Linked DNA regions of Tenggerimyces flavus. The protein of the gene in region 2 interacts with the protein of the main gene of each other region in a pairwise test. Links are inferred from orthologs where the notes say so. Each region holds a gene or a part of one and is shown on either strand. Other genes may lie near its edges.

Region 1 (6,684 bases), 850 kb from region 2 along the record:
CGCGCCGGAGCCGGATGCGGGCTTCGCGGTGGAGCTGTCGGAGGACCTCGGCCTGACGCTCTGGTTCCGGAAAGCCAGCGCCAGCTAGGCCAGGTTTGGAATGAGGGCGTCCCTCTGTCGATTAGATCGCTACAGGGACGCCCTCATTCCATAGAACGAGCGAACGCCCCGGGTCCCATGGGGGACCCGAGGCGCTCGCAGCTCGTCCTCGTAGGACTTTCTCGAAGTTAGAGCGATGACTCGTCGTCGTCCTCGAGCAGCGCGTTCAGACGCGGGGTCTGGCCGCCGCCACGCTCGAGGCGCTCGCCGCCGGCCGGGACCGGTTGCGGGCGGTGGGAGTTGACTGGACGCGGACCGTTCGACTCCGGTGCCGAGATGCCCTGGTCGGGGCCGCCCTGCGAACCCAGCGAGCCTTGGCTCGCCAGTGTGCGCAGCTGCGCCTCGAAGTAGGCCTTCAGGCGGCTCCGGAACTGGCGCTCGAACGTCCGGAGCGTGTCGACTTCCTGCTCCAGGCGCTGCTTGTCCTTCTCCAGTGCTCCGAACATCGAAGCCCGCTTCTCGTTGGTCTCCCGCTCGAGTTGCTCGGACTTCGCGCGGGCGTCGGACTCGAGACGCGCGGCCAGACCGCGAGCCTCGTTCTCCATCCGCTCGCTCCGGGCCCGCGCCTCGGCGAGGATCCGGTTGGCCTGCTCCTTGCTCTCGGCAACGAGCTGGTCGGCGTTCTGGGTGGCGATTTCGAGCAGCCGAGCGGCCGCGGTGGACGCTTCGGCGACCGATGCGGGCGCGGGCGCCGGTTGACGCGGTGGCTGGACCACCGGCTCGGGCGGCTGCTCCTGGACAGTCGGGGGCTTGACATAGGCCGCGCCTTCGCCACGTTGGGCGGCTGCGAGCTTCTGATGGAGGTCGTTGTTCTCGTGGTTCAGACGCTCCAGCTCGGACTCGACCTCGTCGAGGAACTGGTCGACCTCGCCCATGTCGTAGCCCTCGCGCAGGCGGACGGGCGTAAAGCGCTTATTGCGCACGTCCTCGGGCGTCAGCGGCATGACCTCACCTCGGGCTCACAGGGTAGACATCGTGGTTCAGGGAGTTACCGTACCCGGTCTCGGCATAGTTGGCAGCGGGGGATGCCCCGAAAGCCGACTAGGTCGCCAAACTGATCACGATCGCCTGCAGGATGTAGATGATGAGGATCAACAGCAGGAACGAGAGATCGAGCGCGAAACCTCCGAGTCGAAGAGGCGGAATCACGCGGCGTAGCGCCCTCAGAGGCGGGTCGGTCGCGGTGTAGACACCTTCGAGAGCCACGAGCAAAATGCCTCGGGGCTCCCAGGACCGGGCGAAGAACTGAACCCAGTCGACCACGAGTCGTACGAACAGCAGGATCAGAAAGATCCAGAGCAGCACGTAGACAATTTGAAAAACGACCGCCACAGATGCTCCTTGGACGGGGATCGGCAACTGCTGCCGACACTACCTGCTTCGGTCGCTTAACGAGCCTCGCTAGCTCTGGTTGAAGAACCCTCCTTCGGCGATTCTGGCCTTGTCCTCGGCCTTGACCGTGACATTGACCGGCGACAGCAGGAAGACCTTGGCGGTCACCCGTTCGATGCTGCCGTGCAGTCCGAAGATGAGTCCGGCCGCGAAGTCGACGAGTCGCTTGGCGTCGGAGTCGTCCATGCCGGTGAGGTTCATGATCACCGGGGTGCCGTCGCGGAAGTGCTCGCCGATCAGGCGGGCGTCGTTGTACGTACGCGGGTGCAGCGTGGTGATCCGCGACGACCGGTCGGTCGGATCGGGTGCCACCTGCACGGGCGGCCTGTTCGGCAGCGCGGAGACCGTGGCCTCGCGCTCGAAACCGCTCTCGCGGACACGCTCGTCGCGGCGCGGCTGTGCCTCAGCCTCGCGCGGCTCACGGTCGTCGTACTCCCCGTCGAAGGCAGGGTCGTATTCATCGTCGTAGCGGTCCTGGTCTTCCACCAGCCCCAGGTAAACCGCTACCTTGCGCATCGCGCCTGCCATGTGACCTCTGCCCTCCAGTTGCGAGGCTTCTTCCGCGTCGACGCTACCTGAGCAAAGGCCGCTGACCTAGTAACCTGCGCCCTATCCGCACGTGTGTCGCGCCGTGCGTTATCGCCGCCGCCAGGTCGTCGCTCATGCCGGCGGACACCCAGGTCGCCGCCGGATGGGCGGTACGGAGTGTCGCCGCGACCTTCGCGAGCCGTTCGAACGCCTCCTCCGGGTCCTCGCCGAGTGGCGCGACGGCCATCACTCCCCCGAGCTCGAGGCCGTCCGCGCGGGCGATCTCGTCCGCCAGGGAGAGAACGTCGTCCGGACGTACGCCGCCGCGTCCTGGCTCAGCGTCAAGGCTGACTTGCACCAGGCAGCGCAGCTCGCGGCCGGCGTTGGCGGCGGCCTTGGCGAGCGCGGCGGCCAGCTCGGGCCGGTCGACGGAGTGCACGACGGTCGCGTACCTCGCCACCGAGCGCGCCTTGTTGGTCTGCAGCTGCCCGACGAAGTGCCAGTCGAGATCGAGGTCCTCGCAGTCGGCGGCCTTGGTACGGGCCTCCTGGTCGCGGTTCTCGCCGATGTCGCGGACGCCGAGCTCGGCGAGCAGGCGTACGTCGCTGGCGGGAAACGTCTTCGTGACGGCCACCAGCGTGACCTCCCCCGGCGAACGACCCGCCGCGGCACAGGCGGCGGCGATCGACTCGCGCACGGTCGCGAGGTTGGCGGCGAGGTCGTCCAGTCGGGTCACGACTTCAAGCTTGTCACTCCAGCCACACCAACCCCGCCATTCGACCGGTCCGATTCCCGTCGCGTCGGTGGGAGTAGAGGTCCGGCGACTCCATCGTGCAGATCGGCAGGTGCGCGGCCTCGATGCCGAGGTCGGTCAGCTGGGCGAGCACGCCGTGGCCGATGTCGAGGCCGGGCGTCCCCCAGCGCGTGGTCGAGCGGGCCGCGGGTACGGCGGACGCGATCTCATCCTGCATGGTCTGCGGCACCTCGTAGCACTCACCGCACACGCACGGCCCCACCCGGGCAACGATCGAGTCGGCGCCGTACGAACGCATCCGTTCCACGGTCGCGGCCACGATGCCCGCCGCGAGACCGGGCCGCCCGGCGTGGGCCGCACCGACGATGCGTGCCTTGGCGTCGACCAAGAGCACCGGGGCGCAGTCCGCCACGAGCGCGACCAGCACCACGCCCGGAGTACTGGTGACGAGGCCGTCGACCGCCGGCCGGGTGCGCTGGGGTGGCTCGGTGAGCTCCAGGACGTCGGTCCCGTGCACGCACCGCATGATCGCGAGCTGCTCGGCGCCGACGCCGAGCCCGTTGCAGACGAGGTCCCAATTGGCGCTGACGCGCTCCGGCCGGTCGCCGGTCACCGAGGACAGGTTCAGGGAGCCGTACGGAGACTCGCTCACACCACCGTTGCGGTCGGTGAAGGCGATGCGGGCCCCGCCGAGGTCTTCTCGCCACACGAACACAACAGCGATCCTGCCGGCCGAGCGTTACCCGCAACGACCTATCACCGGACCACTAGTGGCCACGATTGTGTGGAACTCCCCGTTACTTCAGGAAATCGGGAACGTCCAGCTCTTCGGTGCTGTCGTCGAACACGATCCGGCGCGGCGCGCGGACGCTGCTCGGCGGCGTGGGCGCCGGCGGCATCGACGGGAAGTCGCTCACCGGCGCGTTGGGCGCCTCGGGGCGTACAGGTGAAGGCTCCGGCTTGGCGGACTCCACCGACTCCTCGGCAGGCCGGGTGGCCGGCGACCCGTTGCCGTTCCCGTTGCTCGCCGTCGGCTGCGGCTCCGGCGTCGACACCGGCCGGCCGAGCTCACCGGGTCGCCGCACCGGGTTGGTGGGAGCGGGCGCCGGGGTGGGCGGCGAGGGGTTGAACGTCGGTCGCGGCGTGCCCTGCGCCGGCACCTGGGCCGTGTGGGTCTGCTGAGCCTGGGAGTTCTGCGACTGCTGCGACTGCGCGGACGTCTGCTTGCGCGGCTGACCGCCGTCAAAGCCCGCCGCGATCACCGTGACGCGCACCTCGTCGCCGAGGCCGTCGTCGATTACCGCGCCGAAGATGATGTTCGAGTCCGCGTGCGCCGCCGACGAGACGAGCTGCGCGGCCTCGTTGATCTCGAACAGGCCCAGGTCCGACCCTCCGGCGATCGACAGCAGCACGCCGTGCGCCCCGTCGATCGACGCCTCGAGCAGCGGCGAGGAGATCGCCATCTCGGCGGCCGCGACCGCGCGGTTCTCCCCGCGCGCCGAACCTATGCCCATGAGCGCCGAGCCGGCGTTCGACATCACGCTCTTCACGTCGGCGAAGTCCAGGTTGATCAGGCCGGGCGTAGTGATCAGGTCGGTGATGCCCGAGACACCTTGCAGCAGCACCTGGTCGGCCTGCTTGAACGCGTCGAGCACGCTCACCTGGCGGTCGCTGATCGACAGCAGCCGGTCGTTCGGGATCACGATCAGCGTGTCGACCTCGTCCCGCAGCGACCCGATGCCGTCCTCGGCCTGCGTCGCGCGCTTCTTCCCCTCGAACGCGAACGGCCGGGTCACGACACCGATGGTCAGCGCGCCGAGCGAACGGGCGATGCGCGACACGACCGGCGCGCCACCCGTACCCGTACCGCCGCCCTCGCCTGCGGTGACGAACACCATGTCGGCGCCCTTGAGCACCTCTTCGATGTCCTCGGCGTGGTCCTCGGCGGCCTTCTTGCCGACGTCGGGGTTGGCACCCGCGCCGAGACCGCGGGTCAGCTCGCGTCCGATGTCGAGCTTCACGTCGGCGTCGCTCATCAACAGCGCCTGCGCATCGGTGTTGATCGCGATGAACTCGACGCCCTTGAGTCCCACCTCGATCATCCGGTTGACCGCGTTGACACCACCGCCGCCGATACCGACGACCTTGATGACAGCGAGGTAGTTCTGCGGTGCCGCCACGTCGCTCGCCTCTCGGTAGAAATCACTTCTCGGGTTTCGGCCGGCGTAACCCTCACCCTCAACTAGAGAGTTATAGTTATGTCAACCTCGACCTGATACAGCAACGTACGCAAGCGTTCGGGACCAACCAAGCCGCCACGCCGAGCGTGGGAGTTGCGGAACGTGACCGTGCCCACTTTCCTTGGCGTATGAGCTGGAACGAGATCGGCGAGCGCTGTTTCGCCCGTAGGTACGAGACCTTCAACGTCGCTGTCGGAGTCGTCGTGGGCACCGACGGGCTGCTCGTGATCGACACGAGAGGCGCGACGCGGCAGGGTCACGAGGTCGTCTCCGATCTCCGCCACCTCTCCCCTCTTCCGGTCCGCTGGGTCGTCAACTCCCATTGGCATGGCGACCACACGTTCGGCAACGCGGCGCTCGCCGAACTGGGCGTGCCGATCTACGCGCACGCGACAGTGCCCAGCATGCTCGCGGAGTGGGGTGAGCCGATGCGCGACGCGCTCGTGCGCCGCGTGCCCGACGTCACCGCGGAGGTGAAGGAGACCGTCATCACGCCGCCGACGGAGACGTTCGCCTCGACGCTCACGCTCGACCTCGGCGACAGGCAGGTCGAGCTGGTCCACCCGGGCCGCGGCCACACCGAGGGCGACATCGTGATCCGGGTGTCGGACGCGGACGTGATGTACGCGGGCGACCTGATCAAGTCGGCGACGCCACCGTCCTACAGCCCGGGCGCGTTCCCGCTGGAGTGGCCGGCCACGCTCGACGCCGTCGCCGAGCTGCTCACGGCCGACACCGCAGTGGTACCGGGGCACGGACCGTTCGTCGACAGGACGTTCCTCACGACGCAACGCGACGAGCTCGCGGCGATCGCCCAGACGGTCCGTGCGTTGTGGGAGGCCGACGTCCCCGTGGACGAGGCTCTCGCCGCGGGCACGTGGCCGTACGAGGAGAAGTACGTACGGGACGCGGTGTCCAAGGGGTACGAGGACTTAGGCCGTTTCTCTTAACTATCGCCTCGCGCGCGACACCCCACATCCCGCCTGGACGCGGTCCACATCGTCACCCATCTAACCAATATGAATTCCTCCTGCACCACGCCCAGCCGGGCGCGGAGCGCCGCGCGCCATCGCGCTACGCGCGATGACCGACGCTACTTGAGAGACACGGCCTAGGCCTTCGTCGTCGGTAGGTCGGGGACGCTGACGTCGTACTCCTTCGCGCCGCCCTGCTCCAACAGAGCCGCGAGGACGCGAGCCTTCTTGTCCGACTCGTCGGAGCTCCCCCACATCACCGCCACGTTCCCGGTGAGGCGCAACGTCACCGAGTCGGCGGTCCGGGCCGACACCGCGACCAGCTTCGTCTTCAGCGCCGGCGGCAGGCTCGCGACCACGCCGGCCGCGGAGGCGAGCGTCGGTGCGCGGGTGGCGCCCCAGGCCGACAGTGTCACGACCGGCAACTCCGCCGGGCGTGCCGGCACCGTACGGAACGCGACGCCGGAAGCGTCCACCAGCTGCAGCGAGCCGCCGTCGGACAGCACCACGACCGGCGTGCGCTCCACCACCGAGATCGACACCGTGTGCGGCCACGACCGGCTCACCTCGGCGGACGCCAACGCCGGCAGCTTCGCGAGGACCCGCGAACGCGCCGCGTCCACGTCCACCTTCGCCAGCGGCCCGCCCGTTCCGACCGCGGCGGCGCCGACGACGTCGTCCGACGACAGCGGCGACG
Region 2 (6,598 bases):
TCATCGGCGGAGGCATCGCGGACCACGGCAAGCTCCCCACGATCGCCGGCCTGCTCACCTGGCTACTACTGCTCGCCACCGGCACAGTGATCATGTGGAGCCTCGGCGTTCTCGTGTCCTGCTTGGCGTTCTGGGCACCACGGCTGGAGCTCGACATCCTGTTCAGCTCGGCACTGAACCTCGCGCGCTACCCGGTCGACATCTACAGCCGACCACTGCGCATCGTGCTCACCTACCTGTTCCCGATGGCGGTCGTGACCACGCTCCCGACCACAGCGCTGCTGCGCGGCCCGACCCTCGTCGGTACGGCGGCAGCCATCGCCGCCGGCGCCGGCATCGCGCTGCTCGCGATCGGTGCATGGTCGGTGGGCGTGCGCCGCTACACCGGTGCGACGTCCTGACCACGCAGGTGCACGTTCTCCAACAGGGCAACGGCAACCAGACAGGCGACCATGCTGGAGCCGCCGTACGACACGAACGGCAACGGCAGCCCGGTGATCGGCATCAGCCCGAGCGTCATGCCGACGTTCTCGAAGATCTGCGCGGCGAACCAGCACACGACGCCGCCGGCGAGCAGGCGGCCGAACAGGTCGGGCGCAGCGCGCGCGATGCGTACGCCGCGCCACAGCACGAACGCCAGCAACAGAAGCAAGGCGCTCGAGCCTACGAAGCCGAGCTCCTCCCCCGCCACCGTGAACACGAAGTCGGTGTGCTGCTCGGGAACGTACGCACCGCTCGTCCTGCTGCCGTGGAACAAGCCCGCCCCGAACAGCCCGCCCGACCCGATCGCGACCCGCGCCTGCTCGGCGTTGTAGCCGATCCCCTCCGGATCGACGCCAGGGTTGACGAACGCGGTGAGCCGCGCGAGCTGGTAACCCTCCAGCAGCCCCACCCGCACGGCGGCGTACCCGGCCGTCGCCGCGACGAGTACGAGTCCGGCGAGAAAGCGCAACGGCGTGCCCGCGAGCGCCAGGACGCCGAATCCTGTGACCAGCAGGACGAACACGGTACCGAGGTCGGGTTGGATCGCGACCAGCCCGATGGGCACCGCGGCAACGGCGAGCGCCCAGAGCAGATCGGACCGCGCCGATCGGGTCGAACGGCGGGCATTGTCTCTCCGTTCGGCGAGGACTACTGCCATCCCGACGACGATCGCGACCTTCGCGAACTCCCCGGGCTGTAAGGAGAAACCGCCCGGCAGCCGGATCCAGGACTGGGATCCGTTCACGGTCGCGCCCAGCACGAGCACGAGGACCAGTCCCGCCACCACGACCAGGTAGCAGGCCGGCGCGTACAGCCGCAGCCGGCGATGGTCGATCATCGCGACCGGAACGGCGATCACCACGCCGATCAGGATGTTGAGGATCTGCTTCAGCAGGTAGGCCTGCGGGTCACCACCGGTGAGAGACGGCCGGTGCGCGGTCGCCGACCACACCAGCAGACAACCCAACGCCAGCAGGGCGATCACCGCGACGAGCAGCGACCAGTCGAGCTGCCGGGCGGCGGTCGACCCGGCATGGCGAGGCGGAGCGACGGCAGTCATCGCAGCGCCTCCCACAATCGCCGCACCGCGGGACCCGAGGTGGCCGCGCCCGTACCGCCCTGCGAGACCATCATCACCACGGCGTACCTCTGGTCGAACGACGCGAACCACGATGTCGACTGCCTGCCGTCGACCTCGGCAGTCCCGGTCTTCGACGCGACCGGCGTCTTGTCGAGCCGGAACCCGGCGAACGGCGCCGCGCCCGTGCCCGACACCGTGGTCTTGCGCAGGGCCGCCTGCAGATAGCGCAACTGCGACGGCGTCAACGGCAGCTTGCCGGCCACCTTCGGTACCTGTTTCCGCAACGAGGGCTGCAGGAGCGAGCCGCCGTTCGCGAGCGCCGCGTACGCACGAGCGAGCTGCAACGGCGTCACCGTGGTGTCGCCCTGCCCGATCGCGAGCAGCGCGGCGTGCCCGGCGTACGAGGTCTGGCGTCCGACGTGGCCGGCGCGTTCGCCCGGCAGGTCGAGTCCAGTACGCCGACCGAAGCCGAACGCGGCGGCTGCGGCCTCGATCGCGTCGTCCCGCCGATGGTCGAGCCCGACCTGGTAGAAGAACGTGTCGCACGACACCGCGAGGGCGTCGGCGAGCGAGAGGTCGCCGTACGCGAGCGACTCGAAGTTGCGGAACGTACGGCCGACGATCTCCATCGTGCCCGGGCAGGGCAGCTGCTCCGACGTCCGGAAGCCGTGGGTGAGAGCCGCGGTCGCCGAGACCACCTTGAACGTCGACCCCGGCGCGTACTCGCCCTGCGTGGCGCGCGCCACCAAGGGCGCGTCGCCCGAGGCGAGCAGCCGCTTCCGCTCGGCGCTTGTTAGACCGTCTAGCCAGAGTGAGGGATCGTAACCAGGGTTACTGGCCATCGCGATCACTCCACCCGTTCGCGCATCGAGGACGACGATCGCGCCGGCGTCGGCGACGTACTTCCGCTTGGTGACCTTGTCGAAGCGGGTCCGCGTCGCGGCGAGGGTCTTCGCGAGCTCGCGCTCGGCGAGGGCCTGGATGCGAACGTCGAGGTTCGTGACGAGGTCCGCGCCAGGCTTCGCGGGCCGCTCGGACACCACCGACAGCACCCGGCCCTGCGCGTCGATCCGCACGGTCCGCTGACCCGGCGTGCCGCGCAGCAGCGCGTCGTACTGCTTCTCCAGCCCGGCCCGCCCGACCAGGTCGGTCGTCCGCAGTTCGCCGTGGGACGCGTCGAGCTCGGTGCGGTTGACCGGCGCGACGTAGCCGAGCAGATGCGCGGCGGAAACCCCATCGGGCTTGGGAAAACGCCGCGTCGCACGGGAGTCGACGACCACGCCCGGGAAGTGCTCCGATCGCTCGGAGATCGCGAGCGCTGCCTGGGTCGACACGTTCCGGGCGATCGGCACCGGTTCGTACGGCTGGCCGCTCCAGCACACCGGCGGGCGGCGGGCCCCGGGCGTCCCGCAAGGCACCGTCCGCGCGGCCAGGTCGGCACCGGGCTTCCCGAGGACGGAGCCGAGCCGGTCGTACAGCGCGGTCCGGCCAGGCTTGTCCAGCTTGCCGACCGCCGAAGGATCGACGAGCACGGTGAGGGCGCTCTCGTTGTCGACGAGCGGGCGGCCGTTCCGGTCCAGGATCCGGCCACGGACGGCGGGCACCGAGATCGTCCGCAGCTCGCCGACGTCGGTCATGGGTGCGCTGGGTTCGACAGGGCGGGCGACCTGCACGATCCAGAGCCGGCCGAGCAGGACGGCGACCAGCGTGAGCACGAGCAGCTGGAGGATGGCCATCCGCGCCGTGGTCCTCGCGTTCACTGCGGCGCGACCCGGGCTGACAGCGGTACGAGGACGAGCGCGAGCACCGCCGCGGAGAGGATCGACGTGCCGCCGGCACTGAGCAGGACCGACCAGTCGACTCGCGGATCGCCAAGCAGGACGTCGATTCCGGCGTACGTGGCGAGTGTGAGCGCGGCGCCACCGGTCATCGCGAGCACGCCGATGAGGACCCGGTGGTTGCCGTCGTCGGCGCGGGTCACGCCAGCGGCGCCGACGAGGTACGCCGCGAGCGTGAACGACAGTGCCCACAGTCCGGCGACCCCGTCCGCCGGCGGCGCGACGTCGACGAGCAGACCGGCGCAGAACCCCAGCACCGCACCGAACGCCGGCCCCCGCACGTACGCGAACGCCAGCACGGCGACGAGCGCCAAGGAGACGCTCGGCAGCAGCGTGACCTGGACCAGCCAGGCGACCAGAACGACAGCCGCGGCGAGCAGCATCAGCGCTCCCCCACCACGACACCGACGACATCGAGGGCAGTGAGATCGACGTACGGATCCACCGACGCCTTCGGCGCGACACCCGCGGTCGCCGGATCCACCGAGACGACGCGGCCGATCGGAATCCCCGCAGGGTAAGGCGATCCGTTCGGCGATCCCCAGGTGACCAGCCGGTCACCCTGCTTGACCCGGGCCGAGTGGTCGACGAGCTGCAGCGTCAACCTGGCCTTGCCGACCACATCGCCTGTCCCGTGCAGGAAACCGAGCTCGCGGCTCGTCTCCAGCCGCCCACCGACGGTCGACGTGGCGTCGCCGAGCAACAGGACGGTCGCGCTCGTCGTACCCGCGCGAACGACCCGGCCGACGAGCCCGTCGGCCGCGACCACGGCCTGGTCGGCGCGAACCCCGTCCCGCGTGCCGACATCGAGAGTCACCGTATGCGCGAAGCTCTGCTGCGCCCCGAAGCCCACGACCCGCGCCGGGACTGTGTGCCCGGCCGAGCGAAGCTGGTCGACGGCTCGCCCTTCCGCACGGCGTTCGGCGTCCGTCCGAAGCTGCCCGCGCAGGGCGGCGTTCTCCTCACGCAGTTTCAGCAGTTCGCTCCGCTGCTCGCCGAGCGAGGCGACATCCCTTGCCGCGTTGACGATCGGACGCGTCGCGACCCGCGCGCCGAGCTGCAGCGGAGCGACCGCCTCAGCCACCGCGGCGCGTACGGCGTTCAACGGAGACTCCTCGACCGCGAGGTCGACGGTGACGAGCGAGAACGAGCCGAGCAGGAGCAGCACCAGCAGCACCCGGGACCGCGGCCGCATCATCTCTTGCGGGGCTCGGAGACCAGCACCCGTCGAAGCGTCTCGAACTCCTCGACGCACATGCCGGCGCCGGCCGCGACCGACTGCAGCGGGTCGTCGGCGACCCGTACGGGCACCCCGGTCTCGTGCTGGAGGCGGGCGGCGAGCCCGTTCAGCAACGCACCGCCGCCGGTGAGGATGATGCCCCGCCGGACGATGTCGCCGGCGAGTTCGGGCGGGCAGGTGTCGAGCGTGGTGCGGACCGCGTCGATGATCGCGTTGACGGGTTCCTCGAGCGCCTTGCGGATCTCGTCGGTGGACACCGTGACGGTCTTCGGCAGCCCGCTGACGAGGTCGCGTCCGCGTACGTCCGCCTCGGGCTCGTCCGGAACGGGGAACGCCGAGCCGATCGTCGACTTGATCTCCTCGGCGGTGCGCTCGCCGAGCATCAGCGAGTACTCCTTCTTGAGGTAGGAGATCACCGCCTTGTCGAGCTCGTCGCCGGCGACGCGGATCGAGCAGCTCGTGACGATTCCGCCGAGAGAGATGATCGCGACCTCGGTCGTCCCGCCGCCGATGTCGACGACCATGTTGCCAGTGGGCTCGTGCACGGGAAGCCCGGCGCCGACCGCGGCAGCCATCGGCTCCTCGATCAGGTAGACCATCCGGGCGCCAGCCTGGTAGCCGGCGTCGCGGACCGCGCGCTGCTCCACGGTGGTGATGCCGGACGGGACGCAGACGACCAGCCGCGGCTTGGCGAAGTAGCGCCGCTTGTGCACCTGCTGGATGAAGTACCGGAGCATCTTCTCGGCGGCGTCGAAGTCCGCGATGACGCCGTCCTTGAGCGGGCGGATCGCGGTGATCGTGCCGGGCGTACGGCCGATCATCTGCTTCGCGGCGGTCCCGACGGCGACGATCGTGTTGGTCGCGGTGTTCGTGGCGACGACGGAGGGCTCGCTGAGCACGACGCCGCGCCCGCGCACGTAGACGAGGGTGTTCGCCGTTCCGAGGTCGACGGCCAGATCCCGGCCGAGAAAGCTGTTCGCCATTTCGGTAGCCAGTTTGACACGCTACGTAGCCGTGGCTTGCGGTGACTCGCCGGGGTCATGTCCAAGCTTGGGTGAGATAGACCCGTTCTCGGGCGACGACGCCGTCGGCGAACTCGGTGACGACGACGGCGAGGGCGGGCTCGCCGTCGTCGTTGTCGAGGCGGTACTCGTGCACCCACACGTTCGGGGCGCGTACGGACCACTCAGCCGCGGCTCCGACCTGCGGGAAGTCCAGCCGCACGTCGTCGGCATACAGCGCCGACCAGCCGCGGTCGGAGCGGTGCTTCAGCAGCTTGTCGATCAGGTCTCGGGCGGTGCTCTCGTTCATACGTTCAAGCGTGCGGTGGCGCGAGACCGGGCGGCATGGGGAGGACTACTTAGATTTCCCATTCGGGCGCCTAGATGTCGGGGAAGAACAGCTTGATCTCGCGTGCGGCCGACTCCACCGAGTCCGAGCCGTGGACGAGATTCTCCCGGTTCGACAGGCCCAAATCGCCACGGATCGATCCCGCGGCGGCCTTCCGGGCATCGGTCGCACCGTTCAGCAGGCGTACGGCCTCCACGGCCTCGTCGCCCTCGAGCACCAGCGCCACGAGCGGTCCGCTGATGACGAACTCGCGCAGCGGCGGGTACCAGGCCTTCTCCAGGTGCTCGCCGTAGTGCTGGTCGGCCGTCTCGCCGTCGATCGTGCGCAGATCCATCGCGACGATCGAGAGCCCCTTGCGTTCGTACCGGGCCAGGACGTCGCCGACCAGCCCACGACGGACCGCATCCGGCTTGATCAGGACCAGGGTGCGCTCGGACACGACAGAAACTCCTTAAGAACGAGGTCACGACGGCAAAGCACACGCAGCGTAGCCGACGCTCATCCCTCGCTGGGTGCCTGGGCAGCGATCTTGCGGTCGAAGACGAGGCAGGCGAACCAGAGGATGCCGAAGATCGCGCCGAGCGCGAGCATGATCGACACCACGAA

Evidence for each region.
Region 1: the proteins of JOD67_RS30090 (region 2) and ftsZ interact in binary tests that used the Escherichia coli proteins (3 or more experiments, as listed by UniProt). The link is inferred for Tenggerimyces flavus from one-to-one orthologs.

What each region holds. Positions count from the first base shown.
Region 1 is NZ_JAFBCM010000001.1:5,548,430-5,555,113, forward strand. What follows is about bases 2,763-5,642. They hold ftsZ (cell division protein FtsZ), read right to left. Parts: upstream 4,954-5,642; coding sequence 3,571-4,953; downstream 2,763-3,570. Other genes in these bases: pgeF (peptidoglycan editing factor PgeF), read right to left, coding at 2,769-3,488; JOD67_RS25930 (MBL fold metallo-hydrolase), read left to right, coding at 5,142-5,642. Outside these bases: ileS (isoleucine--tRNA ligase), read left to right, coding at 1-88; JOD67_RS25900 (DivIVA domain-containing protein), read right to left, coding at 228-1,043; JOD67_RS25905 (YggT family protein), read right to left, coding at 1,141-1,431; JOD67_RS25910 (cell division protein SepF), read right to left, coding at 1,501-2,019; JOD67_RS25915 (YggS family pyridoxal phosphate-dependent enzyme), read right to left, coding at 2,063-2,755; more of JOD67_RS25930, read left to right, coding at 5,643-5,963; JOD67_RS25935 (cell division protein FtsQ/DivIB), read right to left, coding at 6,125-6,684. UniProt on the Escherichia coli protein: Essential cell division protein that forms a contractile ring structure (Z ring) at the future cell division site. The regulation of the ring assembly controls the timing and the location of cell division.
Region 2 is NZ_JAFBCM010000001.1:6,400,087-6,406,684, forward strand. Bases 3,612-6,405 are described here. They hold JOD67_RS30090 (rod shape-determining protein), read right to left. Parts: upstream 5,626-6,405; coding sequence 4,597-5,625; downstream 3,612-4,596. Other genes in these bases: mreD (rod shape-determining protein MreD), read right to left, coding at 3,612-3,785; mreC (rod shape-determining protein MreC), read right to left, coding at 3,785-4,597; JOD67_RS30095 (hypothetical protein), read right to left, coding at 5,681-5,953; ndk (nucleoside-diphosphate kinase), read right to left, coding at 6,024-6,405. Also shown: JOD67_RS30065 (ABC transporter permease), read left to right, coding at 1-401; rod shape-determining protein RodA, read right to left, coding at 380-1,543; JOD67_RS30075 (penicillin-binding transpeptidase domain-containing protein), read right to left, coding at 1,540-3,300; more of mreD, read right to left, coding at 3,321-3,611; more of ndk, read right to left, coding at 6,406-6,431; JOD67_RS30105 (DUF4233 domain-containing protein), read right to left, coding at 6,491-6,598. UniProt on the Escherichia coli protein: Forms membrane-associated dynamic filaments that are essential for cell shape determination. Acts by regulating cell wall synthesis and cell elongation, and thus cell shape.